DNA from 2 places in the Clostridium saccharoperbutylacetonicum N1-4(HMT) genome. Region 2 is predicted to be linked to the other one. Evidence: a T-box and tRNA genes for the amino acid it is inferred to sense, from the RefSeq annotation. Region 2 holds a T-box; the other holds one or more tRNA genes.

Region 1 (15,522 bases), 1.4 Mb from region 2:
TGAACCCGGGCGCCAGTTACCCGACCTACGCCCTTAGCAGGGGCGCCTCTTCAGCCACTTGAGTAATCCTCCATGTGCCCTACATATTTAAAATATGGCGGAAAGATAGGGATTCGAACCCTAGGTACGCTCACACGCACGCCGGTTTTCAAGACCGGTGCCTTAAACCAACTCGACCATCTTTCCGTAACTCACAAAAACTATTATATCAACCAAATTTACTATTGTCAACAATTTATTATAATTAATTTGGTTTTACTACACATTAATCTTTTATCCTAAGTAAAATCAAAATGCATTTTTGAAAATATTAATTACTTGAACTTATATCTTATCTATCCAACCTATATCATTAAAATGATTAGATCCTTAACCACTTTTATAACATCTAATAAAAATATTTTTAGACAAAAAAAATGGCGGAAAGATAGGGATTCGAACCCTAGGTACGCTCACACGCACGCCGGTTTTCAAGACCGGTGCCTTAAACCAACTCGACCATCTTTCCACGTCTCACGACAGATATCATTATATCAATCAATTAGACATGTGTCAACAACTTTTTAATAATTTATTCTATTTTTTTTGTACATACTATATCTACTCCAGTATTCATTACATTTTTACAAACAATATCTCCTATATTTATAGGTGTACTTACATAAATCCTACCAAGCACTTTAGAAAATTCTATCCAAAAATGTTTTTCTATAGGTTTATTACTTTTTACTGAAACTACTTTGTAGTTTTGGCTACCTCTAATTCTAACCAGACTTGTAAATACATCTTTAGATGTCATACTTACTTCCTCCTAAATTTCATTAAATTCTTTAATTCTTCCTACCAAAATTTTAGAATCCATAGAATCATCTACAATATTTAAGATACTTTTATTCATCTCCCTTGCTAATATCTTCATAATCTTCATATTGCAATATGACCCATTACACCCACCAAGACCTATACCAGTACGTCTTTTAACACCTTCTATAGTTCTAGCACCTAAAGGTCTTCTTATAGAATCAACAATTTCTCCTTCAGTAATATTATTACACCTACAAATAATATTTGCATATCGCTTATCTAAAGCTATTATTTTATTTTTCTGCTCTTTAGACATATTACTAAATACGTATTCCTCTCTTTTTTTATCTATATAATCTCTTTTTTTAGTTATATTCATATTTGTTTTTATTTTTTCTTCTATTTCTTGAGCAATAGCAGGCGCAATAGTAACTTTGGCATAGTTATTTCCAGAAATTCTTATATATCCATCTTCCAAATTACTATCATCTATAAACATATTACTTTGATTATATACTTCAGTAAATATACTATTTATTGACTCTCTGTTTATATTTTTTAATGAATTTTGAGATAATATCAAATCATTTTCAAAACTTAATATTTTATCACTCTTTATTCCAATTAGATTTCCACCTATCACACAAGGAACATTTATAATAAATGTATCTTCATCTATATAATTTATAATAACAGTATTTATATTTTCTTCTAACTTTTCATCTAATAATATACATCTTACTTTCTTATTTTTCGAATTGCATTCCATTTCATTATGTTCATCATTAAAAACTTCATTAGGAATTGTATTTACCACAAATTTGCAAGTAAATTTATTCTTATTTGTTGTAACCTTAAATCCTTTAGAAATAGATTTTATATCTATAACCTCTTCTTCTAATCTAAAATTAACCCCATTATCTACTGCAACCTCAGCATAAGAAACAGCTAAATTATATGGTGATATTATTGAAATATTTTCTGAATATAAAGCTTTACTAGCATTTACTTTTAAATTAGGCTCTATCTTACTAATTTCTTCATTATTAACTATATGTACTCCATCAATTTCTCTGATTTTTATTTTTTCATACATATCGTCAATTATATAAGCTTTTGTTTCATTTAAATTAACTTTTAATAGTCCAACTTTTTTGTATGAAAGATTAAACTTTTCACAATGACTTTTAATCAAATTCATTCCTCTAAACTCTAATGAACTCATCAAATCATTTTCTGCTTCTGACCCATCAAAAATAATTGCTGTATTTGCAAAAGAAATATCATTGGCTACATCATAATCTTTTTCAATTAAAGCTATATTCAAATTATACTTTGAAAGTTCATATGCTACAGCACATCCAATTATTCCCCCACCTAAAATTAACACATCATAATCCATAACTAATCCTCCAAATCTGAAACTATAAACTTATTTAGCTTTAATTCTGATATAATTAAATTAATATCTTCCTGATTCTCAGCAGCTATTGTATGAATATGAACTCCATTAGTCAATGCTGATAACAACTTAGCTTCTTGTGCTTTATATCTTTCTATAAATTTATTTAAATCGTTATAATTCTTAATCATCAGCATTCCCTTTATCTCACCATATAATGGATGTTCTACTATTACATCTTCAATCATTCCACCATATTTAATTACTATACTTAATTCATTAAACATATCTTCTTCTGAATGCATTACTGCAATAATCGCCTTAACCTTATTTTGATTTGCATTAATTATATATCCATCTGGAGTTGCTATTATATTATTACCTTTTGCCCTAAGAATAGCTATATCCTTTACTATAACTTGCCTAGTAACACAGTATTTTTTAGCTATAAAACTTCCTTTTAGGGGCTCTTCGCTCTCTAACAATAATTTAACTATGTACTCTCTTCTCTCAATAGAATTCATATTTACCTCCTATTCTAATTACAATTATCACAAATATATACTATTTCTATATACTTATTTTCCTTTAACATATCCACATTATGATGATATCTAACACAATCTATTATATCTTGATTCTCTTGACCAATGACTTTTAATAATTCTACTCCAATTTTAGGATGATTATAATAATTAATTATTCTCGTATTTTTATTATACTTTAAAAATTTACCAAAGGTAATCTTATTTATAATTATAATAATACTTTTATATATTATATTTAATTTAACTTTAGATTTTCCTATATCATGTAATAATGCACATTTACACATTATATATTCATCAATATCATGTATATTATTAGATCTAATATATTCTATTGCAGCTTTACATACTCTTATAGAATGCTGTCGTTCTGCTTTAGTAATTTTCATAAATAAACTCAATTCAAGATTACTAAGATACATATTTAACATTTTAAAATCATCTTTAATAAATAATGATTCTATTGCCCAATAAAATTGTTTAATCCTATATGCTATCATAATATAATTTCTCCTATTGAATATTTTAACCAATATTAAAAAGCCATAAATATTTATATAACAAAAAAAGTTATGAATTACTTCATAACTTTATTTTGGTGGAGATAAAGAGATTCGAACTCTTGACCCCCTGCGTGCAAGGCAGGTGCTCTCCCAGCTGAGCTATACCCCCATGGTGGACCTTCAGGGACTCGAACCCTAGACCTACCGGTTATGAGCCGGTTGCTCTAACCAACTGAGCTAAAGATCCCTTTATTAACTTACCTGGCAATTTCCTACTCTCCCACACAGTCTCCCATGCAGTACCATCAGCGTAATAGACCTTAACTTTCCTGTTCGGAATGGGAAGGAGTGTTACCTCTATGCCATCATCACCAGATATTACAAAGAAAATTATACTTATTAATATACAATATGTCAAGTAATTTTAAGTAATATTCTTTCAAAATTGCACATAGTTTTTTAATGTATTGTTTTACAACTTAACTAATTGGTCAAGCCCTCGACCTATTAGTATCAGTCAGCTAAATATGTTACCATACTTACACCTCTGACCTATCAACCTTGTAGTCTTCAAGGGGTCTTACTAGCTTATGCTATGGGAAATCTCATCTTGAGGGGGGCTTCACACTTAGATGCTTTCAGCGTTTATCCCTTCCCGACTTAGCTACCCAGCTATGCTTCTGGCGAAACAACTGGTACACCATAGGTCAGTCCATCCCGGTCCTCTCGTACTAAGGACAGCTCCTCTCAAATTTCCTACGCCCGCGACGGATAGGGACCGAACTGTCTCACGACGTTCTGAACCCAGCTCGCGTGCCGCTTTAATGGGCGAACAGCCCAACCCTTGGGACCTACTTCAGCCCCAGGATGCGACGAGCCGACATCGAGGTGCCAAACCTCCCCGTCGATGTGAACTCTTGGGGGAGATCAGCCTGTTATCCCCGAGGTAGCTTTTATCCGTTGAGCGATGGCCCTCCCACGAGGTACCACCGGATCACTAAGCCCGACTTTCGTCCCTGCTCCACTTGTAGGTGTCGCAGTCAGGCTCCCTTCTGCCTTTGCACTCTTCGAACGATTTCCGACCGTTCTGAGGGAACCTTTGGGCGCCTCCGTTACATTTTAGGAGGCGACCGCCCCAGTCAAACTGCCCACCTAACAATGTCCTGTCACCAGTTTCATGGCATCCAGTTAGAACTTCAATACTATCAGGGTGGTATCCCAACAACGACTCCACTAAAGCTGACGCCCTAGTTTCCCAGTCTCCCACCTATCCTGTACAGACAATACCGAAATTCAATGCTAAGCTACAGTAAAGCTCTACGGGGTCTTTCCGTCCAATCGCGGGTAGCGAGCATCTTCACTCGCACTACAACTTCGCCGGATTTGCAGTTGAGACAGTGCACAAGTCATTACGCCATTCGTGCGGGTCAGAACTTACCTGACAAGGAATTTCGCTACCTTAGGACCGTTATAGTTACGGCCGCCGTTTACTGGGGCTTAAGTTCATACCTTCGCATTGCTGCTAAGTATTCCCCTTAACCTTCCAGCACCGGGCAGGCGTCAGCCCCTATACATCAGCTTTCGCTTTAGCAGAGACCTGTGTTTTTGTTAAACAGTTGCTTGTGCCTATTCTCTGCGACCTGCTTTCGCAGGCACCCCTTCTCCCGAAGTTACGGGGTCAATTTGCCTAGTTCCTTAACTGCAATTCTTCCGTCGGCCTTAGGATTCTCTCCTCATCTACCTGTGTCGGTTTGCGGTACGGGCACTACTTCTCTCTCTAGATGCTTTTCTTGGAAGCATGGAATCAGATACTTCGGTTCCGTAGAACCTTCCCCATCACGCCTCAGAATTGTTGGAACGGATTTGCCAATCCCAACTCCCTAAACGCTTAGACTAGCATCCAATAGCTAGCACATCCTATCCTTCTCCGTCACACCCTCGATATTAACGATAATAGTGGTATTGGAATATCAACCAATTGTCCATCGACTACGCCTTTCGGCCTCGCCTTAGGTCCCGACTAACCCTGAGAAGACAAACTTTACTCAGGAAACCTTAGATATTCGGCCTGTAGGATTCTCACCTACATCTCGCTACTAATGCCAACATTCTCACTCGTAATCAGTCCACCGCTCCTTTCGGTACGACTTCAGCCCGATTACGACGCTCCTCTACCGCTCACGTATAAACGTGAACCCGTAGCTTCGGTGGTAAGTTTGAGCCCCGGACATTTTCGGCGCAGGATCTCTTGACTAGTGAGCTATTACGCACTCTTTTAATGAGTGGCTGCTTCTAAGCCAACATCCTAGTTGTCTTAGAAATCCCACATCCTTTTCCACTTAACTTACACTTTGGGACCTTAGCTGACGATCTGGGCTGTTTCCCTTTTGACCATGGAACTTATCTTTCACAGTCTGACTGCCGGACTGATAGTATATGGCATTCGGAGTTTGATAAGGTTCGGTAAGCGCTATGCCCCCTAGCCTATTCAGTGCTCTACCTCCACTACTCACATTTTCCGACGCTAGCCCTAAAGCTATTTCGAGGAGAACCAGCTATATCCGAGTTCGATTGGAATTTCTCCGCTATCCACAGCTCATCCCATGCTTTTTCAACAGCAACGTGGTTCGGTCCTCCACGAGGTTTTACCCTCGCTTCAACCTGGCCATGGATAGGTCACCCGGTTTCGGGTCTACAGCATGCAACTAATCGCCCTATTAAGACTCGGTTTCCCTTCGGCTCCGTACCTTAAGTACTTAACCTCGCTACATACCGTAACTCGTTGGCTCGTTCTACAAAAAGCACATCATCACACACGTAAGGTGCTCTGATCGGTTGTAGGCATATGGTTTCAGGTTCTATTTCACTCCCCTCCCGGGGTTCTTTTCACCTTTCCCTCACGGTACTGCTTCACTATCGGTCATCAGGTAGTATTTAGCCTTGGGAGGTGGTCCTCCCTGCTTCCCACAAGGTTTCACGTGTCTCGTGGTACTCTGGTGCAGAACTGTTCATTATCATTTTCACCTACAGGACTATTACCCCCTATGGTCCAACTTTCCAGTTGTGTTCGGTTAACAATAATTTCACGTTATGTTCTGTCCGCAACCCCAGAGATAAATCTCTGGTTTGGGCTCTTTCCTTTTCGCTCGCCGCTACTAAGAAAATCGATTTTTCTTTCTCTTCCTCCAGGTACTTAGATGTTTCAGTTCCCTGGGTTTACCTTCATAAAGCTATGTATTCACTTTATGATACATGGGGTTTCCCATGTGAGTTTCCTCATTCGGAAATCTTCGGATCTCTGACTATGTGCGTCTACCCGAAGCTTATCGCAGCTTATCGCGTCCTTCATCGGCTCCTGATGCCAAGGCATTCACCATACGCCCTTTGTAGCTTGACCTATTTATTAGTCATATCACAAAGAATATATATTCTTGGCTTTGTTGTATTTTTTATACATCAAATCTATGTGCAATTTTCAAAGAACAATAATTGATTCAATTACTAAATTAAATCAAATGGTGGAGATTAAGGGATTCGAACCCTTGACCCCCTGCGTGCAAGGCAGGTGCTCTCCCAACTGAGCTAAACCCCCATATCTTTTGAAAGACCTAGTCTTTCAAAATTGAACAGAACAAATACTTTAAGCAACCTGTCGAGTAAGTATTTTAATTTGATACATAAATGTATCTGTACTAGTCAGACATCATGCTGATCTAGATTTCTCCATAGAAAGGAGGTGATCCAGCCGCAGGTTCTCCTACGGCTACCTTGTTACGACTTCACCCCAATCGCTGACCCTACCTTAGGTCGCTGCCTCGCTTGCGCGTTAGCTCACGAACTTTGGGTATTGCCAACTCTCATGGTGTGACGGGCGGTGTGTACAAGGCCCGGGAACGTATTCACCGCGACATTCTGATTCGCGATTACTAGCAACTCCAGCTTCATGTAGGCGAGTTTCAGCCTACAATCCGAACTGAGACTGGTTTTAAAGTTTGGCTCCACCTCGCGGTTTAGCATCTCTCTGTACCAGCCATTGTAGCACGTGTGTAGCCCTAGACATAAGGGGCATGATGATTTGACGTCATCCCCACCTTCCTCCCGGTTAACCCGGGCAGTCTCGCTAGAGTGCTCAACTAAATGGTAGCAACTAACAATAAGGGTTGCGCTCGTTGCGGGACTTAACCCAACATCTCACGACACGAGCTGACGACAACCATGCACCACCTGTCTTCCTGCCCCGAAGGGCTTCCTCCATTACAGAGTAATTCAGGAGATGTCAAGTCTAGGTAAGGTTCTTCGCGTTGCTTCGAATTAAACCACATGCTCCGCTGCTTGTGCGGGCCCCCGTCAATTCCTTTGAGTTTTAATCTTGCGACCGTACTCCCCAGGCGGAATACTTAATGCGTTAGCGGCGGCACGGAGGTCATGACAACCCCCACACCTAGTATTCATCGTTTACGGCGTGGACTACCAGGGTATCTAATCCTGTTTGCTCCCCACGCTTTCGAGCCTCAGTGTCAGTTACAGTCCAGAAAGTCGCCTTCGCCACTGGTATTCTTCCTAATCTCTACGCATTTCACCGCTACACTAGGAATTCTACTTTCCTCTCCTGCACTCTAGATATCCAGTTTGGAATGCAGCACCCAGGTTAAGCCCGAGTATTTCACATCCCACTTAAATATCCACCTACGCTCCCTTTACGCCCAGTAAATCCGGACAACGCTTGCCACCTACGTATTACCGCGGCTGCTGGCACGTAGTTAGCCGTGGCTTCCTCCTCAGGTACCGTCATTATCGTCCCTGAAGACAGAGCTTTACAATCCGAAGACCGTCATCACTCACGCGGCGTTGCTGCATCAGGGTTTCCCCCATTGTGCAATATTCCCCACTGCTGCCTCCCGTAGGAGTCTGGGCCGTGTCTCAGTCCCAATGTGGCCGATCACCCTCTCAGGTCGGCTACGCATCGTCGCCTTGGTGAGCCGTTACCTCACCAACTAGCTAATGCGACGCGGGTCCATCTCATAGCGGATTACTCCTTTAATTGCTGCACCATGCGGTGCTACAATCTTATGCGGTATTAATCTTCCTTTCGAAAGGCTATTCCCCTCTATGAGGCAGGTTACCCACGTGTTACTCACCCGTCCGCCGCTAATCCATTCCCGAAGGAACTTCATCGCTCGACTTGCATGTGTTAAGCACGCCGCCAGCGTTCGTCCTGAGCCAGGATCAAACTCTCAATAAAAAGTTTAATCTTAGCTTACTCAAATAAAAATTGCTGGTTTACTTAAATATATTTATCTTATTCTGTTCAATTTTCAAAGACCATTTTCTTTCTTACAGCTTTCGCTGTAATCTTTTGTTTGTTTTTGTCACCCTCAAGCGACTTCACTAGTATATCACTTAACTTTAGCTTTGTCAACAACATTTTAATAGTATTTAAAATGTTAACACTATATGCTATAGTCGTAATTTTCTCAAGTTCTTTCACTCTTAGCGACGTGTTTTATATTAACATAATATTTATATGTTTTTACATAATATATTGCAATTAAATTAATTTAAATTAGTTATTCTCTATTTATTTACTTTTTCTTTTATTTTTCTAACTATGATACGCTAGGATCATTTGACATTGTTTACTAAGATTTTATTGTTTAAACTTGCAAAAAATTAAGATTACTAATGATAAATTTGAATTTATCGTTAGTAATCTTATTCATATAAAATTCAGTTAATATTATTCTTCTGAAGTTTCATCACTTTCATTAATAGAATCTTCTTCTGATTCGTCACTACCTAATATTTTAGCAATTGCAACAACTTTTTCATCATCACTGGTTCTCATTAATGTTACTCCCATTGCAGATCTGCTAGTAACTGAAATATCAGCTACATTTATTCTAATAGCTACACCGCTAGAATTTATAAGCATTAATTCATCATCAACTTTACATATTGTTGCTCCAACAAGTTTTCCAGTCTTTTCACTAATCTTATAAGTTATTAATCCTACGCCGCCTCTGTTTTGAAGTTTATATTCTTCAATAGGAGTTCTTTTTCCATATCCATTTTCACTTATTACTAGTAATTCTTCTCCATCAACTGCTATATCCATACATACAGCTACATCATCTTCTTTTAAGTTAATAGCTTTAACTCCAGATGCAGTTCTTCCCATATGTCTAACATTTTTTTCGTTAAACTTAACTGCATAACCATTTTGAGTTACCATCATTATGTTTGCATCTCCATATGTGTTCTTTACTTTTAATAGCTCATCTCCATCTTTTAGGCTTATAGCAATTAATCCATTTTTTCTTAGGTTTTTGAATTCACTTACTGGAGTTTTCTTAACAATTCCTTGTTTAGTACCCATAAATAAAAATCCTTCTTTTTTTCCATCAGCTACAGTTAATACTGTTTGAATTTTTTCATCAGGCTCTATTGCTATAATGTTTATTAAATTTGTACCCTTTGCTTGTCTTCCAGCATCAGGAATTTCATAAGCTCTTAATTTATATACTCTTCCCTTATTAGTAAAGAACAATACATCAGAATGAGTAGATGTTATCATCAGATGTTCAACAAAATCATCTTCTTTTGTTGTCATTGCTTGAATTCCTTTTCCACCTCTTCTTTGTGAAGAATAAGTATCAGCTGAAATTCTCTTTATATATCCTGAACTAGTTAATGTTATAACAACATCTTCTTCTTGGATTAAATCTTCTATATCAATTTCATTTATAATTTTTTCTATTTTACTTCTTCTTTCATCTGAATACTTAGCTTTTATTTCTAGAAGTTCATCTTTAATAACTCCTAATAATTTTTCTTCACTTGCTAAAATAGAATTTAAATATTCTATTTGCCTCATTAATTCATTTAATTCATCTTCAATCTTATCTCTTTCTAAACCTGTTAATCTTCTTAATCTCATATCTAATATAGCTTGAGCTTGCTTCTCTGAAAGATTAAATCTTTCTATCAAAGTATCTCTAGCAATTTCACTAGTATTAGAATTTCTAATTATGCTTATAACCTCATCTATATTGTCTAATGCAATCTTTAATCCTTCAAGTATATGAGCTCTAGCTTCTGCCTTATTTAACTCAAATATTGTTCTTCTTGTTATGACTTCTTTTTGGAAGTCTATATAGTTTCTTAATATTTCTTTTAAATTTAATACCTTTGGTTCATTGTCAACCAATGCTAACATTATAATCCCAAATGTATCTTGAAGCTTAGTATGCTTATATAGTAAATTTAGCACTACATTAGGATTAGCATCTCTTTTTAGTTCTATTACTATTCTCATACCTTCTCTATCTGATTCATCTCTTAAATCTGATATTCCAGTAATCTTCTTATCCTTTACTAAGTCTGCAATATTTTCTATAAGCTTCGCCTTATTTACAATATATGGTATTTCGGTTACAACTATTTTATGTCTTCCATTTTCCTCTTCAATTTCTGCATTAGCTCTAACAACCACTTTACCTCTTCCAGTTTCATAAGCAGCTCTAATCCCTGCTTTGCCCATAATAGTTGCTCCAGTAGGAAAATCTGGCCCCTTGATTTTAGTCATAAGATCTAATATCGTAACTTCTGGATTATCGATAAGCATTATAGTTCCATCTATTATTTCTCCTAAATTATGCGGTGGAATATTTGTTGCCATTCCAACTGCTATTCCTGATGAACCATTAACTAAGAGATTCGGAAATCTTGATGGTAAAACTACTGGTTCTTGTTCTTCTCCATCAAAATTTGGCATAAAATCAACTGTATTTTTATTTATATCTCTTAACATCTCTACAGCTATCTTATTCATTTTTGCTTCTGTATATCTCATAGCAGCAGCACTATCACCATCAACTGATCCAAAATTTCCATGACCATCTACTAACATATATCTCATAGAAAAATCTTGAGCCATTCTTACTAATGCATCATAAACAGAAGTATCACCATGTGGATGATATTTACCTAAAACTTCACCGACTATTCTTGCACATTTTCTATAGCCCTTATCAGGAGTTAATCCTAACCCCTGTAAAGAATATAGTATTCTTCTATGTACAGGCTTCAATCCATCCCTTACATCTGGCAATGCACGCCCTACTATAACGCTCATAGCATAATCTATATAGCATCGTTTCATTTCTTTATTAATATCTACAAGTTCAACTTTACCCTCATTAAAATCCATGTACTTCACCTCATATCAGTACTAAATGTCTAAATTTACAACATATTTAGCATTTTGTTGTATAAAATCTTTTCTTGGTTCAACCTTTTCGCCCATTAATATAGTAAAAATTTCATCTGCTGCCATAGCATCTTCTACATTTACTTTTAATAGAATTCTTTTTTCTGGATCCATTGTTGTATCCCATAATTGAATTGCATTCATTTCACCAAGACCTTTATATCTTTGAATATCAGTAGAATTGTCTTTTCCACCTACTTCTTGTAATACTTGTTCTAATTCTTTATCACTATAAGCATAATACTCTTTTTTATTCTTAATAATTCTGTATAGTGGCGGTTGAGCTATGTATACATGGCCATCATCTATTAATTGCTTCATGTATCTATAGAAAAATGTTAATAACAATGTTCTAATATGAGCTCCATCAACATCGGCATCTGTCATTATTATGATTCTATCATATCTAATTTTTTCCACATCAAAATCATTTCCTATACCAGCACCAAATGCAGTAACCATAGATCTTATAGTATCTGCATTCAATATCCTATCAAGTCTCTGTTTTTCAACATTTAGTATCTTACCTCTTAGTGGTAAAATGGCCTGGAATTTTCTATTTCTGCCTTGTTTAGCTGACCCACCGGCAGAATCTCCTTCGACTATATAAATTTCACATTCTCGAGGATCCTTTGAAGAACAATCTGCTAATTTCCCGGGTAATGCAGATCTTTCTAATACAGATTTTCTTGTTAATTCTCTTGCCTTTCTAGCTGCATCTCTTGCTCTTGCTGCCATCAGCGCTTTATCAACAATCATCTTTCCAACAGCAGGATTTTCCTCTAAGAATATCCCTATATTTTCACCTGCAATCGAATCAACTATTCCTCTAACTTCACTGTTTCCTAGCTTTGTCTTGGTTTGCCCTTCAAATTGTGGTTCTTCAATTTTAACTGATATTACTGCTGTAAGACCTTCCCTTATATCATCACCAGTGAAATTTTTATCATTTTCCTTTATATGTCCAAACTTCTTTGCATAATCATTAAAAACCCTTGTTAGCGCTGTTTTAAAACCAACTAAATGTGTACCACCTTCAACAGTATCTATATTGTTTGCAAAAGAGAAAATATTTTCAGTATAACCATCATTGTATTGAAGTGCTATTTCAACAGCTATTTTATCCTTTACTCCCTCTATATATATTGGTTCTTCATGAAGTGGTACTTTGTTTCTATTTAAATAGCTAACAAATGATTTTATTCCACCTTCGTAATGAAAAGTTTCTTTTTTATCATATCTTTTATCTATTAGCTCTATATAAATTCCTTTATTTAAAAAAGCTAACTCCCTTAATCTTTGAGCTAATACATCAAAATCAAATATAATTTCATCAAAAATTCCAGCATCAGGTTTAAAATAAGTTTCTGTACCAGTTTGATCACTATTACCGATTTTTACAACCTCAGTAAGTACTTTTCCTTTACTGTATTTTTGTTGCCATACATGACCGTCTCTTTTGACTGTAACTGTACAATCTTCTGAAAGAGCATTAACTACAGATGCACCAACCCCATGAAGTCCTCCAGAAACCTTATATCCACCACCGCCAAATTTACCACCAGCATGTAATATTGTCATTATAACTTCAACTGTAGATTTACCCATTTTAGGGTGCATCCCAACTGGCATTCCTCTACCATCATCGCTTACTGTAATTGAATTGTCTTCGTTAATGTTGACTTCTATTTTCTTACAAAATCCTGCCAATGCTTCGTCAATACTATTATCAACTATTTCGTAAACTAAATGATGAAGCCCTCTTGAACTAGTACTTCCAATATACATACCTGGTCTTTTTCTTACTGCTTCTAATCCTTCAAGAACTTGTATCTGATTTTCATCATACTTATTATTATTTTGTTCCAAATCAGACTCCTCCTAAACTTAATAAATATTAAAATTATTATTAATTATAAAATTAAGAACTATATTCTATATCAGTTCTTTTTGTTAATGTTGTTGATGAAATTGGTGAAAGGTATATCTTACTCTTATTATCAACTTCTGCAATAATAAATGATTTTGGTGTTTCATCAGTAATGCGTTCTACAAAACCATCTTCTTCTGCTAATCTCAAAAATTGTATTGTATCAGAGCTATACATTGTATTTTGAAGATCGAATATTCCAATTATATCTTTAATAGGAACTACAACATTTTCACCCAAATGTAAAAACACTAAATATTCCTCCTTTAATTTAAAACTTTACCATTTGATACTGTAAAAATCTTAACTTTTTCATCTAAATAATCATTTAAATCTTCGACACCAGTACATGTGATTACTGTCTGTATATCATTTATTGAACTTAGTATATATCTCTTTCTACTTGAATCAAGTTCAGATAGAACATCATCTAATAATAAGACTGGATATTCTCCAGTTATTTGTTTTATTATTTTTAAAGATGAAAACTTCATAGTTAAAATTGATGTTCTTTGTTGACCTTGAGATCCAAATATTTTGGTATCTATGGAATTTATAAATACACTAAAGTCATCTCTATGAGGACCTACTGAAGTTAATCCTCTTTCCCTGTCTTTTAAAACATTAGCTTTTAGTTTTTGTAAATAATTATCCTTAAAGTTCTCCAAATTCACAGTACAATTATATTTAAATTCAATTTTTTCCTTACTAGATGTTATTTCTTTATGGATTTCATCACCAAAAAAGTTTATCTTATCTATATATTCTAACCTTTTTGAAACAATATAATCAGCATATTCAATTAATTGCATATCATATACTTCTAAAATATCTTGATTAAATATTTTACTTTTTAATATAATATTACGCTCATTTAATACTTTATTATATTGAACTAAATTAAAATAATATTTTGGATTAATTTGAGATAACTCCATATCTAGCATTCGTCTTCTAATAGTAGGAGATTCCTTTATTACTTTTAAATCTTCTGGAGAAAACATTACAACGTTAAAGGTTCCAAATAATTCACCTATCTTATTTACTTTAATATTATTTACTTTAATAGCCTTTTTTCCATCTCTTAAAATGTTTATATCTATTTTTTTATCTAATCTATTCTTTCCTACAAGTAAACTAATATAAGCGTTATCCTTCTTCCAATTTATCAGTTCCTTATCTTTTGAAGTTCTATGTGATTTTGCAAATGCACTATAATAAATAGCTTCCAAAATGTTAGTTTTTCCTTGAGCATTGTCACCTACAAAAACATTAACATTTTTAATTAATTGTATATTTAGATTTTCATAATTTCGATAATTAAGCAAACTTATGTTTTTAACATACATAAAAATACACCTATAATAATTATATCATATATAATAAAATAACAGTTTATTTATTATTTTTAATAATCATCTCATATAATTTCATAATCTGAGTCATCAAAAGTTATTACATCTCCAATTTTTAATTTTTTTCCTCTTTGAATGCAAATCTCTTGATTAACCTTTACTAATCCATCTTGTATATAAAATTTAGCTTCTGACCCAGAAGAAGCTATCCCAGCCCATTTTAAAAAGGCATCTAATTTTATATTTTCAGTATCAATTTTTACTTTATTCATTTTATTGTATAAATATTAATAATAATATTTATCCTCCTATCTCATTAATCTTACAGGTAATACTAAATATTTAGCATTTTCATTATTTTCTTCTTCAATTACGCATGGACTTATTCCTGATGTCATTTTCATAACAACTTCATTTTGTTCCATGTTTTTTAATACATCCAATAAGTATTTCGAATTAAATGCAATTTGAATTCCTTCTCCTTGCAATTTTATCGATATTTCTTCTCGTACTTTTCCCAATTGAGAATTAGATGTTATTATTAGATTATCTTGCTGTATATCTAGTCTTATTAAATTAGTATTGCCATCCTTGGCCATTAAAGATGCTCTTTCTATTGCATTCTGTAATTCTTGCCTATTTACATTTACAAATAATTTATGTTCTTGTGGTAATAAAGAATTATAATTAATAAATTTACCTTCTAATAGT
Region 2 (15,522 bases):
GGATCCAGTTTTCCCACCTATATCTAAATCACTAATATAAGCTTTTATTCCCGTTCCCTTTATTACAACCTGCTTCATAGCATTTTTAACTAGTTTTGCCGTAGTCTCACTATATACTTTTTTCTTAGAAGTTTGAAATTCTTTTACTTCATTATCATCCTTGTCTAAAATTCCTTCAACTATATATGGTTTCTCATATACCCCATTATTAATAATTGTATTTATAGCTCCTAACATCTGAACTGGTGTCACATTCATACATTGACCTATGGATATATTGTTCATTCCTGCATCTATATTAGGTTCTACACCTGTTGCTTCAACTCTATTGCTAGTATTAAAATCTAGAACTTTATCATATAATCCCTGCTCCTTTGAATATTCCATTAATTTTTCATAACCAACCTTAGCTCCTAATTCTGCAAAAATATCATTACACGATTTTTCAAAGGCTTGCTCTACAGATAATTTTCCATGAACTTCCTTACATATCTTCCCACTACATACAAAAGTATCATTCACATTTACTAATCCCATATCCAGAGCCGCTGCGAGAGTAATACTTTTATAAATTGATCCTGGCTCATAGCCAATCTGTTGAATTCCTAAATTTATATTAGCTTCACTCTCATCTTTTTGTACTATAGCTCTAATTTTACCTGTATCTGCTTCCATTATCGTTACTCCTATATTATTAAGATATGAGTATTCATCTTTATCTAAAATCTCTCGAATTTTATCCTCAATTTCTTTATCAATTGTTAATTTTATGTTTCTATTATTATCATTAATTTTTACAGATTTTTCTGCATAAACAGCTCTATTATCTAAATAGAATTCATTTTTAGGTTTATCATTATCTTTTAAATAATTGTATAACTGCCCCTCTAATGAATTTGATTCCTGTTTATCATCTAATATTTTTGATAACATATTACTAATACTCCATGCTTTTTTTGTATCAACTTCATCGGAAATATAAGTATAAATTCCTTTTATATTTTTAAGATTATTTATTTTATTATAAGTCTCCTCTGAAATATTAAAATACACTTTTCCACTTTGCTTCATTATTTCTGAATAATTAAAATCAGGAGTTTCAGACTTCATTATGAAATTTAAAGCCATTAAGTCTTCTAGTGTTTCTTCATAATTATTTAAACTGAAAGGCCTAGTATCAATCACAAGCACATATTTTTTATTATATTTCATCAAATCTTTTCCATTAGTATCAACAATCATATAATTCATATTACTTATATTTTCTTCTTGATGATTTTGATATGAAGAAACAACTTTATCAGATGGATATATTTGAAGCATAGATAAACGCATTGTTAAAATTAATATTACTACAATAAACATAATCAAAATTTGTGCTAGCCTTTTATTCATATGAAATTTTTCAGTAAAAATATAAAACACCTCCTTTAGCTAAATTCTAGCCTTAAAGAAGGTGTTTTATTCATTATTTGTCTTTGACTATTAAGTCTTTTACCTTTAGTGGCACATCTACTTTTACTTTGTAAATCATTTTTGCTCTATTAGCAGATTCAATTGGAGTTCCATTTTCTTCTGTCATATCATGGAGTACAACCTCAAAATTTTCTCCTTCTGGTCTTAGTATTTCTACAGTATCACCATTTAAAACTTTATTTTTCTGCTCTATAGTAGCTATTTGTGTTTCTTCATCATATGCTCTTACAATACCAATTATATCTGCGTTTCTTATATAAGCCGAATCTTCGTATACCTGCTCACCATTTTGGCCATAGTAAAAACCTGTATGGTATTGTCTATGACTTACCTTATTTAAATTTTCCATCCATTTTGGATCAAATTTATAATCACCAGGATCTTTCATATATGCATCTACAGCTTGCCTATATGATTTCACTACTGCAGCAACATAATACATACTCTTCATTCTTCCTTCAATTTTAAGAGAATATACTCCAGCATTTATAACATCATCTATATGTTCTATCATACATAAATCTTTTGAATTCATTATATATGTTCCTTTTTCATCCTCAACAACCGGATAATATTCACCAGGTCTCTTTTCTTCAACTAAATGATACTTAAATCTGCATGCTTGTGCACAAGCACCTCTATTAGCGTCTCTTCCAACCATATAATTAGATATCAAACATCGTCCTGAATAACTTATACACATTGATCCATGAACAAATGCTTCAATTTCACATTCTTCAGGTAAATTATCTCTCATTTGCTTGATTTCGGTCAAACTAAGCTCTCTAGCCATTACTATTCTCTTAACACCTTGGTCATACCAAAACTTTGCAGCTCTCCAGTTAACATTATTTGCCTGCGTGCTCAAATGTATTTCTAAGTTTGGTGCAACCTCTCTAGCAGTAGCTATTATAGCTGGATCTGATGCTATTATTGCATCAACACCTGTTTCATATAATTCTTTTATATAATTTTCAGCACCATTTAAATCTTCATTATGCGGAAAAACATTCATTGTTACATAGACTTTTCTATTTCTCTCATGAGCGTATTCTACGCCTTCTTTTAATTGTTCATTTGTGAAATTATCAGCAAATGCTCTTAAATTCAACTTACTTCCTCCAAGATATACTGCGTCTGCTCCAAAATCTATTGCTATCTTAAGCTTATCTAAATTACCTGCTGGTGCCAAAATTTCTGGTCTTATCATTTTTAATTACCTCCTCTTAGTAACTGCAATTCCATCTCCCATAGGTATGACAGATGTTATTAAATCTTTATCTTGAGTAACTAATTCCAAATAAGTTCTCATTCTTTTTACTATTGTTATTTTTCTTCTTTTCACCAAATCTTGTGATGCAACCATCCCTCTAAATAGGACATTATCAGCCACGATTATTCCATCTTCCTTAAGCAGCCTTAAACAATGTGGTAAGAAATGATTATAATGTCCTTTGCCTGCATCCATAAAGATCAAATCAAAAGGTTCAGTCAGTTTTTCTAAAACCTCAAGACAATCCCCTTCTTCAATCTTTATCTTTTCACTCAAATTAAATTTATTTAAATTAACGTTTGCTAATTCTATCATTCTTTCATCTCTCTCGATTGTTACAATTTCAGGTTCAGTTCCTGCTGCTTGATACATCAAGATTGACGAAAAACCTATAGCTGTGCCTAATTCTAGTATTCTCTTTGGCTTTTTCATACTAGTCATGAATTCAAGAAATACACCTGTCTCTTTTTGAACTATAGGTACTCCATTTTCCCTTGCAAAATTCTCTATTTCATTTAATATTCCATCCCTATCTGAAATTAGCCCTCTAATATATTCTTCCATATAGTCATATGTAATTTCACTCATAACTTCCTCCAAATTTCAATCATACTTCTAACTTCAACTCACAATCTACAATTGAAAACTGTGCACTGTAAACTGAATTAATATCCTAATTCCTTTTTCTTCTTTAAAAAATCATTATAATTATTAGTAAAATAGTGAGTTTTATCAGTCTGCAAAACATAATATAAATATTCCGTCTTTGCTGGCATTAATGCAGCTTTAATACAATCAATACCTGGATTAGATATAGGTCCAACTGGTAATCCTTTATATCTATATACATTATAAGGTGAATCAATTTCCAGATGCTTGTTTAATACTTTGTCAACATGGTATCCTAAAGCATAAATTACAGCCGCATCTATTTGCAGTTTCATATCTTTATCCAGTCTATTATATATTACAGAAGAAATTAAAGTTCTATCTCCTGGTACCCTAGCTTCCTTTTCTATGATTGATGCTATGTTAATAATTTTTTCAACCTCTTCATCTTTTAAGTCAGTTTTAGTTTCTTCCTTTACCTGTTGTAATACCTCACTAAATCTATTCAGCATAGTCTTAATCAAAGAATTCCCATCACTGTCTTTTTTAACTAAGTATGTATCAGGATACAAATATCCTTCTAAATTATATCTTTTTTTATTATCAGCTTTTACAAATTCAGGCAAATCATAATTTTTAACTGCTTTTAAGAAATCTTCTTTAGAACAAATTCCTTTTTCGTCAACAGTATCTGCAATTTCATCTATTGAATATCCTTCAGGTATTGTTAATTTAACCAAATCCTTGTCACCATTCTCATTTTCCAAAGAATTGATGAAGCTTTCTAATGTAGCATTAGTATTTATTTCATAGATTCCTTCATGCAATTTAAAATTTCTTTTATCCATAGCCAACTTTATTTTCACAAAAAATTTACTAGATAATTTATTTTCTTTATCTAGTTTATTTAATATATCATTAAAACCTTCCCCTTGTTTTACCTCTATCGTAATTGTATCTTCATTAGATTTTAATGGCTTATCTATAGCTTTATTATAAGAAACAGTAAAAAATAATACCATTACAAATAGAAAAAAGATACCTATGAGTACGAATTTTCTAAATGATTTATGCTTATTCATAACTTCTCCTAGATATAATTAAAAGTAAATAGTCTCAAAAGACCATTTACTTTAATTATATTTATTTTATTTAATATTTAAAGTACTTTTAGTAAATTACTTCTTACTTCTACTAATCGTTCTTCTTCTTTCAGCACTATCTAAAATTCTTTTTCTCATTCTGATAGACTTTGGTGTAACTTCTACTAATTCATCAGCATTTATGAATTCTAAACATTGTTCAAGAGACATTTCAAGTGGCGGAGTCAATTTTAATGCATCATCAGCACCTGATGATCTTGTATTGGTAAGTTTCTTCATTTTACATACATTGATTTCAAGATCTTCTGCTCTTGCAGAAACTCCAACAACCATACCACCATACACTGGAACACCAGCTCCTATAAATAACTGACCTCTTTCTTGAGCACTAAATAATCCATATGCTATTGAATCTCCAGTTTCGAAAGATACTATTGATCCTCTGCTTCTACCTGGGATTTCACCTTTATATTTTTCGTATGAATGGAATACGTGATTCATGATTCCATTACCCTTTGTATCAGTCATTAATTCACTTCTAAATCCAATAAGACCTCTAGCTGGAACTGTGAATTCTAATCTTGTATATCCATTAACTGCTGATGTCATATTAACCATTTCAGCTTTTCTAGGTCCAAGCTTTTCCATAACTGGCCCCATAAATTCTTCTGGAACATCTATTGTTAAGTATTCAATTGGTTCTTCCTTATGTCCATTGTGTTCTCTAAAGATAACATTAGCTTTTGAAACTTGGAATTCATAACCTTCTCTTCTCATTGTTTCAATAAGAACAGAAAGATGAAGTTCTCCTCTTCCTGAAACTTCAAAACAATCTGGAGTAAGTTCATTTACTCTTAAACTTACATTAGTTTCAAGTTCTTTCATTAATCTATCTCTTAAATGTCTTGATGTTACAAATTCACCTTCTTGACCTGCAAATGGTGAATCATTAACCATAAAGTTCATGTTTAATGTTGGTTCATCTATTTCTAAGAATGGAAGTGCTTCTGGTGCTGAAGAGTCTGCTATAGTATCACCTATATTTGCATCAAGAACACCACTTACTGCAACTATATCTCCCATTGAAGCTTCTTCTGCTTCTTCTCTTTTCAATCCCTTGTATGTAAATATACTAGTTATTTTGAAATTAGAGTTTGAACCATCACTTTTTAATAAAGATACTGTTTGATTTCTTTTTACTGTACCTCTATGTATTTTACCAATTGCAATTTTACCAACAAATGCATTTGTATCTAATGTACTTACAAGCATTTGAAGTGGTTCATCTACATATCCTTCTGGTGGTGCAACATATTTCACTATTGTTTCAAATATAGGATTCATATCATTATTATCATCATCTACACTATATTTTGCAAAACCTTCTCTAGCTGATGCATAAATAATTTGGAAATCTAATTGTTCATCATTAGCTCCAAGTTCTACAAATAAGTCAAATACTTCATCTATAACATCTGTTGGTCTAGCATTAGGTTTATCTATCTTGTTAATTATAACGATTGGTTTTAATCCCAATTCTAATGATTTCTTTAAAACGAATTTAGTTTGTGGCATTGGACCTTCATAAGAGTCAACAACAAGTAAAACTGAGTCGACCATCTTAAGTACACGCTCAACTTCTCCACCGAAATCAGCATGCCCTGGAGTATCTACTATATTTATTTTTATATCATTATAAATTACAGCAGTATTTTTTGAAAGAATTGTAATTCCTCTTTCCTTTTCTAAGTCATTAGAATCCATTACTCTTTCTTCTACTTTTTCATTTGCTCTAAATGTATGACTTTGTTTTAATAGAGCATCAACTAATGTTGTCTTACCATGGTCAACGTGGGCAATAATTGCTATATTTCTAATATCTTCTCTTTTTGTTAATTCCATATTTATTCCTCCAAACAGTTTGTAAACTGTGATTTTATATTTTTTATGTAAACCTATAACTTTTTTCTTCAAAAAGAAAATTGGATACTTAAAGCACCCAATTTCCTACGCAACTATTTTAAATTTTACTCTTTTCGAGAATAAAAGTCAAGGCTCTTACAAATTAATTATAATTTCTATCTTCAAAAATCATTAATAATTATAATTATTATAATTAAATTAATTAATTACGAAAATTAGATATATTAAAATTCCATAATTATTGGTAATATCATTGGCTTTCTCTTAGTTTTTTCATAAAGGAATTCTCTAAGTTCATCTCTCATTTTAGACTTTAATGTTGCCCAATCAGTAATCTGCTTTTCTTCACAATTCTTTAGAACAGATTTAACTAATTCTCTGGCATCATCCATAAGCCCTTCAGATTCTCTTACATATACAAATCCTCTTGAAATTATGTCTGGCCCTGATACAACTCTGCCGGTTTGCTTTTCTATAGTTACTACTATTGTTAATATACCATCTTGTGAAAGGTGTTTTCTATCTCTTAGAACAATATTTCCAACATCTCCAACACCAAGCCCATCAACAAATACTTGGCCTGACACAACTGTTCCAATTTTTTTGATGCCATTTCTAGCAACTTCAATTATATCTCCATTTTCCGGTATTAACAAATTGTTTTCCGGAAGACCAATTTCCATTGCTACCTCTCCATGTTTCTTTAAATGTCTATATTCACCATGGACTGGTATAAAAAACTTTGGTTTTACTAACGCTTGCATTAACTTCAATTCTTCTTGACAAGCATGACCTGATACATGTATTTTTTCCTCAGAACCATATATTACTTGTGCACCCTTTTTAAATAATTGATTTATAACCTTAGAAACAAGCTTCTCATTTCCAGGAATTGGTGTAGCTGAAATAATAACCGTATCTCCTGGAACAATATTTACTTTTCTATGTTCCGAAGCTGCCATTCTAGCAAGAGCAGACAGTGGTTCCCCCTGACTTCCAGTTGTTATAACAACAACCCTCTCATTAGGGTACTTTGATATCTGATCTATAGGAATTAATATCTCTTTCTCAAGTTTCAGATATCCTAATTCAACTGCTACTTGCACAATATTTTCCATACTTCTTCCAGATACTGCAACTTTTTTATCATAAGCTTCTGCTGCTGTAATAATCTGTTGAATCCTATGAATATTAGACGCAAAGGTAGCAACAATTAATCTGCCTTTAGCTTTACCAAATAGCTTTAAAAAGGTTTCCCCTACAACTTTTTCTGTCATTGTATATCCTGGTCTTTCAACATTTGTTGAATCCGCCATCATTACTAGAACACCTTTTCTACCTAATTCAGCAAGTCTTCCAAAATCCATCCTTTCCCCATCAATTGGGGTATAATCAATTTTAAAATCTCCTGTATGAAGTACAACACCAAGTGGTGTATGAATTGCAATTGCAACCGAATCTGCAATCGAGTGATTAGTTTTTATAAATTCTACCGAAACACTGTCAAGCTTAATTATATCTTTTGGTTTTACTTTTATTAATTCTGTTGAAGATAGTAAGCCATGCTCTTTAAGTTTAGTCTCAACTATTCCAAGCGTAAGCTTAGTTCCATATACAGGAACATTCAATTGTCTCAACACATATGGTAATGCTCCTATATGATCTTCATGTCCATGAGTTAAAAATATTCCCTTGATTTTTTCAACGTTTTTAATTAGATATGAAACATCTGGTATTACAATATCTATACCAAACATATCATCATCTGGGAATTTTAATCCACAGTCTATTACAATAATATCTTCTTTATATTCAATAGCTGTTATGTTTTTCCCAATCTCGTTTATACCACCAAGAGGAATTATTTTTATCTTCGCTCTTTCATTTTTCATACTTCCCCTCCTTTTTTAAATTTTATTTATAAACAAAGGTCTTTATAAAAGCCTTTTATTCATCAATTAACTATTCTGACATTCATCACAGATACCATAAAACTTAACACTATGGTCCAAAATCTTAAATTTGTATTGCTTTTCAATTGCCGCTTCAAGGTCCTCTAATAAATCATCCTGAACTTCTAAAACCTTATGACAATTATTACAAACAAGATGGTGATGTCTATGCGTTTCATTTGAATGCATTATTTCATATCTATTGCATCCATCATTTAATTCTAATCTAGAGATAACACCTAATTCTTCTAACAAAAGAATAGTTCTGTATACTGTTGCCAAGCCAATTTCCGGGCAACTCTTTTTCACTTTATCATATATTTCTTCTGCTGTTAAATGCTGCCCTTCATTTTCAATTATTGTATCAACAATTGACCTTCTTTGTGGCGTTAATTTATAACCCTTTTTCTTTAGATTTTCCTTCAAGGCATCCATATCAATTAAATTAGATACTTCCATACTAACACCTCACTTTTGTATTATTCTTCTATTAATCCATCTTCATCCATAAGAGTATTATATGTTTCTAATACCATTTCAAATTCTTCATCATCATCTTCTAATGCTATAAAGATCTCGCTTCCATCTCCATCTTTAAAGATTTTAAAAGCATAGGCTTCATCAGTTTCATCATCTGCTGGCGTAGCAACGATATACTGACCTTTAAGTTTTTCTATTTCAAAGTATATCACAACCTCAAATTTAACATCATTTCCATCTTGATCAGGTATATATACATATTTTGCATCTTTATCCATAAATCCATTCCTTTCTTTTAATAATATTATTTTTTATATAAATTAGTATATACGTTTCAATTATCAATTATCAATGTTCAATTAATAGCAAAAGATTAAATAAGAAAGTTCATATAACTAAATATGTAATCAGTAAATACGCTTTTCTCTTAAAATTTCTTAAATTCAAATGAACAACTTTAATCATAACCTATATATTTTATTTTCTTGAAATCATATCCAAATATCCTTGAAGTATAAATGTTGATGCAACTTTATCAACTATTTTTTTTCTCTTATTTCTTGATAAGTCTGCTTCAAGCATAGCCCTATGTGCTGCAACCGTTGTTAAACGTTCATCCCAAAATTTCACTTCAAGCTTAAGTTCTTCTTCAAGCAATTTGCCAAAAGCCATTATAATTTCACCTGATGGTCCTATTGTTCCGTTCATATTTTTAGGTAATCCTATTAATATAACTTTAGCATCATATTGATCACAGAAGTTCTTTATTTCTTGAATATCCTTTTCTTTATTCGTTCTTCTTATTGTTGTCAACCCTTGTGCTGTAAACCCTAAAGGATCACTTACAGCCACTCCTATAGTTTTTTGACCAACATCCAATCCTAGTATTCTCAAATTTTAACCCCTCTCGCAGTATATGAAAAAATTAAAAGCGCCCGTTATAAACGGGCACTCTCTACTTTATCTCTAAATAAGACTTTATAACTTCTTCTAGTATGTCATCTCTTTCGAGTTTTCTTACTAAAGCTCTTGCTCCGTTGTAATTAGTGATGTAAGTAGGGTCTCCTGAAAGCAAATATCCAACTAATTGGTTTATAGGATTATATCCTTTTTCTTTTAACGAATTATAAACCTCTGTTAATATTGTTTTTGTAAGAGCTTCTTTATTCTTACTTAAATCAAATTGCATTGTATGTTCAATATTATTACTCATAAAAATGTTGCTTTATGCAACTCCCCCCCTTAATCATTTAATAAGGAAACGATGTCCATATATATCTATTATTAACTTTATATTTTTATTTATTCAATAATCTATATCTAGATTATAACCTATAATTTATAAAAAGTATACTATTTTACTAAAGTTCCAACTATTTTATATGCTTCTTTTATTGCATCTTGGATTTTTTCTGGTAACTTTCCACCTGCTTGAGCCATGTCTGGTCTTCCACCACCACCGCCTCCAAGTATAGCCGATACCTCTTTAATTAACTTCCCACAATGAGCACCTTTTGCAACTGCATCTTTAGCTGCCATCGCACATATTGTAACTTTTCCTGCATTAGCACTCATAAGTAAAACAATACTTCTTTCAACTTTATCTCTTACTTTTTCACATACATCTCTTAAAGCATCGCCATCAACATCTTTTAATTCATATGCAACAACATTAACATCATTAACATTTTTTGCACTTGCAATAATATCATCTATTCCCATTGTTGCGAATTTAGATTTTAAAACTGCAATTTCTTTGTCTTTTTCTTTTAATTCTTTAGCTTGTTGATCAAGTTTGCTTAATAATTCTTTTTCTGAACACTTAAGCTTACTTGAAGCTTCTTTTAACAAATCTTTCTTTTCATTAACTAATTTGTATGCTTCTTTTCCAACCACTGCTTCTATTCTTCTAGTACCTGCAGCAATACCGCTTTCAGATATAATTTTAAACAAACCTATTTTACCAGTATTATCTATATGTGTTCCACCACATAATTCTTTAGAATATTCTCCAGCCATTACAACTCTAACCTTATCAGAATATTTATCATCAAATATACCTATAGCTCCGCTGTTTTTAGCCTCTTGAAGATCCATTACTTTAGTAACAACTGTAGTTACACTTGTTATTGCTTCATTAACTAAATCCTCAACTTTAGTGATTTCTTCTTCAGTCATTGCTTCAAAATGTGAAAAGTCAAATCTTAATCTATCATGACTAACATATGATCCTGCTTGATGAACGTGAGATCCTAAAACTGTAACTAATGCCTTATCTAAAAGGTGAGTTGCAGTATGATTTCTTTTTATATTTTCACGTCTTTCTTTATCTACTTCAATTGTAACTTTATCTCCAGATTTAAGTTCTCCAGATAAAACTTCTACAAAATGAACTATTTTACCACCGATATTCTTTTTAGTATCAACAACTTGTGCCTTAAAACCATCATTAAATATAAAACCTGTATCACCTATTTGTCCACCCATTTCGGCATATAATGGAGTGACATCAGTAACAACAATAGCTTTATTTCCTTCAGTAATGCTTTCTACAAAATCTTCACCTTCAATTAAGCATTTAACTTCTGCATTTAAAGCATCATTATCATATCCATCAAATATTGTTTCTATATCAGCAGGGATAGCATCTAAAGTCTTAACATCTGTTCCCATATAATTAGAAACTTTTCTTGCACTTCTAGCTCTTTCCCTTTGAATTTTCATTTCTTCATTAAATGCATCTTCATCTAATGATAAACCTTCGTCTTCTAATATTTCCTTCGTAAGTTCCATAGGGAATCCAAAAGTATCGTATAATTTAAATCCATCAGCGCCTTTTAAAATTGTTTCTTTATTTTCTTTTAATTCACCAATAAATCCATTTAATATTTCCATACCAGAATCTAAAGTTTCTCTAAATTTATCTTCTTCAATTTTTATAACTTTTTTAATATATTCTTTCTTAGCTTCAAGTTCTGGATATGCTTCTTTTGAATCTCTTATAACAACATCACATAAGTTACAAAGATACGCATCATTAATCCCTAAAGTTTTTCCATGTCTAGCAGCTCTTCTAAGAAGTCTTCTAAGCACATATCCTCTGCCTTCATTTGATGGCATTACATCATCAGAAATCATGAAAGTTATTGATCTTATATGATCTGTTATTATTCTCAATGAAATATCAGACTTGCTGTCGTCACCATACTTAACATTAGCAAGTTTAGAAACTTCACTCAATATATTTTCTAATGTATCAATTTCAAATACACTGTTTTTACTTTGCATTACAACTGAAAGTCTTTCAAGTCCCATACCAGTATCTATATTAGTACTTGCAAGTCTTTCATAGTTTCCTTTTCCATCTCCATCAAATTGAGTAAATACAAGATTCCATACTTCAATTATTTTATCTGCATCTGACAAAGCACTAAATTCTTCTGAATTAGTAGGTACTTCATCTGTTCTGCTAAAATGAATTTCTGTACAAGGGCCACAAGGTCCTGCACCATGTTCCCAGAAATTATCTTCTTTTCCCAATCTAAATATATGACTCTTATCTACATCTGTAAGTGTAGTCCAAAATTCATATGCTTCATCATCATCTAAATATATTGTTACATATAATTTTTCTTTTGGCATTTCTAAAACTTCAGTTAAGAATTCCCACGCCCATGGGATTATTTCTTTTTTAAAATAATCTCCAAAGGAAAAGTTTCCTAGCATTTCAAAGAAAGTACAATGTCTGCTTGTTATTCCAACATTCTCAATATCACCTGTTCTAACACATTTTTGACAAGTTGTTATTCTTTTCTTTGGTGGTTCTTGAAGTCCTGTAAAATATGGTTTTAATGGAGCCATACCAGCATTTATTAATAATAAACTCTTATCATTTTTAGGAACTAAAGAAAAACTTTCTAATTTCAAATGTTCTTTACTCTCAAAAAATTCTAGATATGCTTTTCTTAAATCATTTGTTTTTGTAAATTTCATAAATTATTCCTCCATATATCATTATGTATTTTAAATAACTGTGGTATATACTTTGCACTTTAAATTGGTAATAGTAAACTTCTTACACATATTCCAAGGTATAGTTTTCCTTAATAATTGCTTCATCAATTGTTATGTCTAATAAAACATAAAAAAGCCCTCTCCCTAAATATAATCCTAGGGACGAAAGGCAAAATTTCCGCGGTACCACCCTAATTATGTGTAAACAAAACACATCACTTAGTTAATTATAGCTCCTAGGCAGCTTCAAAATAATATAGTAAAAAGTTTTCACCAACCACTTTTTCTCTAAATATCTATAATAAATTTACTTATCCTAATCATCACTTATTATTTAATTATTTCATGAAAATTATATTTCATATAAATAATTATGTCAATAATCAATTCTCAATGATTGTTGATCAATAGTCAATTATTAAAGAGCAATAAATGTTGATTTTATTTGGAAATCCTTAGGGTTTTAGCAATTATTCTTGTAACAAATATACCTAATAAATACAAAAAACGAAATGTATTTAAATATTTCAGTGGTTCTTCTACATTGTAGTAATATTGAATCGCTGTATTTAAAACAAATAATAATTTATATCATCATATAAAGCCTTAATTATTACAGCAATTGGAACTACTAATACCATTCCAATAAATCCTCCAAATTTTTCACCTATTAATAATAGCACTATTATTACAAGTGGATGCATTTCTGTACTATCACCTGTAATCTTAGGTGATAAAATATCACCTTCTAATTGTTGAATAACAAACATCCCAATAATAACCCAAAGTGCCTTAATTGGAGAATCCAAGAGTGCAACTATAACTGCTGGTACAGCTCCAAATATTGGACCAAAATACGGTATTATATTTAAAATTGCATTCAAAATCGAAATCCACAAAGGAAATTTTACTTTTAATACTACTAATAATATAAAAGTTAATACTCCTATTAATCCTGACAAGAATAATTGACTTGTGATATATCTAGTCAACACCTTATCTATATTATATAAAAATTTTTTAACTAATCCCCTCTTTTCAGTTGGAAGAAATAGCAAAATCTTGTTATATATTTTGTTTCCATCACAAAGAAAATAATAAATAACAATTGGTATTATTGCAAAGGAAATAATATTGTCACTAAATCCAATTAAATTATCTACAGAATTTTCTGTAAAGGTAACCCAAAGTTCATTTCCTCTTTCTAAAAACTCATTATATACCACATTGCTTACAGTTGAATTATTCAAATTAAATTTTCTAAAGACCTCATCCATAAAATTACTTATATTATCAAATATATTGCTTACATTTGTTATTTCCTTAAACAATGCTGGAACTATCACTATTATGCATGAGGCAACAATTCCTAATATTAATAATATAACCAAAATAGATGCTGCTCTTTTACTTACTTTAAACTTTATTATAAATGTATCTCTAATTGGGCTTAATGTATAAGATAATATAAATGATATAATCATAACATTTACTATTGTATTGAATGATTTACTTAAAAAGTAAGCTAAAATAAATATTATACCGCATGATAAAACCAAACCAAATAAAATTATCTTCTTATGCTTTCTTAACTCCATTGCACTTCTCCATATTATGTGGCATTGTTTTAAACAATACCCCTTCATTTCCTGTGTATAATATATATTTTTCTCCAAGAATACATTTATTCAAAAGAATTATTTGTTTTCCCTTTATCATCTTATCTATAAATCCTGAACTTATGACAATGGCTTTTATACTGTAATCTTCAATATCTATAATCATATCTTCTAAAACGCCTTTAACATCTCCTAAAACATCAATTACCTCTAAATATTTTATTTCTTTAAAAGCTAATCCGCTTCCTTGTCTGATAGAATCTATTATTATATCCTCACCAATATCAACAACATCTTGTATGTCTATATAATTACTTTTTGAAAAAAAATGGCTATTTGATACTTTAAAGCCTAAAACTCTTCCCAAGTGGAAATCTATAAATAAATCCTCAATGATTCCTATTTTTTTTCCGTTAATATTGTAAATCTTCTTAAAAAAGAAATCCCTAGTTTTAAACAAATTGCATACCTCCAAATAGCTATATAAAATTCACATTATTTATATAGTCTCCAAAGAAAGGAAAATTATTCATTATGAAACTATCGGTTTCATTATCTTCTTAAAAGAAAAGCGCCTAAATATAATACTTCTTAAATTACTAAAGAATTATATTTAAACGCTTATTATTCCTATTTCATTGAATCAACAATGCTGTCTGTAACAGCTTCCATTGAATCTTCATCTTTTTCTGCCATAGCTGAGGTTATTGTCATCTCACTCTCTAAGATTGTCATATCCTTCATTTCTTCTATGAGTTCCCCCATCAATTTTGCTGATTGAGGAGCCCACGAACCATTCTCTACAAGTGCAAAAGTACGTTTTTGAAGATTTAATGCTTTCATATCCATTATGAAATTATGCATTGGCGGATATATCTTTAAATTGTAAGTTACTGAAACCAGTACAACATGACTATACTTAAAAGCTTCAGAAATCAAATACGAAACATGAGTACTTGACACATCATACATGGATACCTTGGTAACTCCTTTTTTTACCAATCTTGTTGCTAAATCATTTGCTGCTGCTTCGGTATTTCCATACATAGATGCATAAACTATTAACACGCCTT

What was found. The T-box of region 2 lies ahead of alaS (alanine--tRNA ligase). A T-box ahead of a tRNA ligase gene usually reads a tRNA of that ligase, here a tRNA-Ala.
Region 1: it has a tRNA-Ala gene. The T-box ahead of alaS (alanine--tRNA ligase) is inferred to sense a tRNA for this amino acid. The anticodon was not compared.

The regions. Positions count from the first base shown of each region.
Region 1 is NC_020291.1:2,416-17,937, reverse strand. It holds tRNA gene CSPA_RS00100 (tRNA-Ser) at 1-72, opposite strand, end outside; tRNA gene CSPA_RS00095 (tRNA-Ser) at 96-186, opposite strand; tRNA gene CSPA_RS00090 (tRNA-Ser) at 418-508, opposite strand; gene CSPA_RS00085 (DUF1667 domain-containing protein) at 572-799, opposite strand; gene CSPA_RS00080 (NAD(P)/FAD-dependent oxidoreductase) at 812-2,206, opposite strand; gene CSPA_RS00075 (transcription repressor NadR) at 2,209-2,730, opposite strand; gene CSPA_RS00070 (HD domain-containing protein) at 2,745-3,254, opposite strand; tRNA gene CSPA_RS00065 (tRNA-Ala) at 3,351-3,426, opposite strand; tRNA gene CSPA_RS00060 (tRNA-Ile) at 3,428-3,504, opposite strand; rRNA gene rrf (5S ribosomal RNA) at 3,517-3,633, opposite strand; rRNA gene CSPA_RS00050 (23S ribosomal RNA) at 3,745-6,654, opposite strand; tRNA gene CSPA_RS00045 (tRNA-Ala) at 6,774-6,849, opposite strand; rRNA gene CSPA_RS00040 (16S ribosomal RNA) at 6,987-8,499, opposite strand; gene gyrA (DNA gyrase subunit A) at 8,995-11,466, opposite strand; gene gyrB (DNA topoisomerase (ATP-hydrolyzing) subunit B) at 11,488-13,395, opposite strand; gene remB (extracellular matrix regulator RemB) at 13,448-13,708, opposite strand; gene recF (DNA replication/repair protein RecF) at 13,723-14,805, opposite strand; gene CSPA_RS00015 (RNA-binding S4 domain-containing protein) at 14,877-15,083, opposite strand; gene dnaN (DNA polymerase III subunit beta) at 15,120-15,522, opposite strand, start outside.
Region 2 is NC_020291.1:1,372,394-1,387,915, reverse strand. It holds gene CSPA_RS06145 (penicillin-binding transpeptidase domain-containing protein) at 1-1,395, opposite strand, end outside; gene CSPA_RS06140 (peptidase U32 family protein) at 1,469-2,686, opposite strand; gene CSPA_RS06135 (O-methyltransferase) at 2,693-3,337, opposite strand; gene mltG (endolytic transglycosylase MltG) at 3,415-4,440, opposite strand; gene typA (translational GTPase TypA) at 4,537-6,363, opposite strand; gene CSPA_RS06120 (ribonuclease J) at 6,609-8,276, opposite strand; gene CSPA_RS06115 (Fur family transcriptional regulator) at 8,343-8,795, opposite strand; gene CSPA_RS06110 (DUF1292 domain-containing protein) at 8,816-9,094, opposite strand; gene ruvX (Holliday junction resolvase RuvX) at 9,294-9,710, opposite strand; gene CSPA_RS06100 (IreB family regulatory phosphoprotein) at 9,772-10,029, opposite strand; gene alaS (alanine--tRNA ligase) at 10,170-12,809, opposite strand; T-box leader at 12,986-13,163, opposite strand; gene CSPA_RS06090 (AI-2E family transporter) at 13,400-14,428, opposite strand; gene CSPA_RS06085 (PRC-barrel domain-containing protein) at 14,409-14,909, opposite strand; gene CSPA_RS06080 (FprA family A-type flavoprotein) at 15,080-15,522, opposite strand, start outside.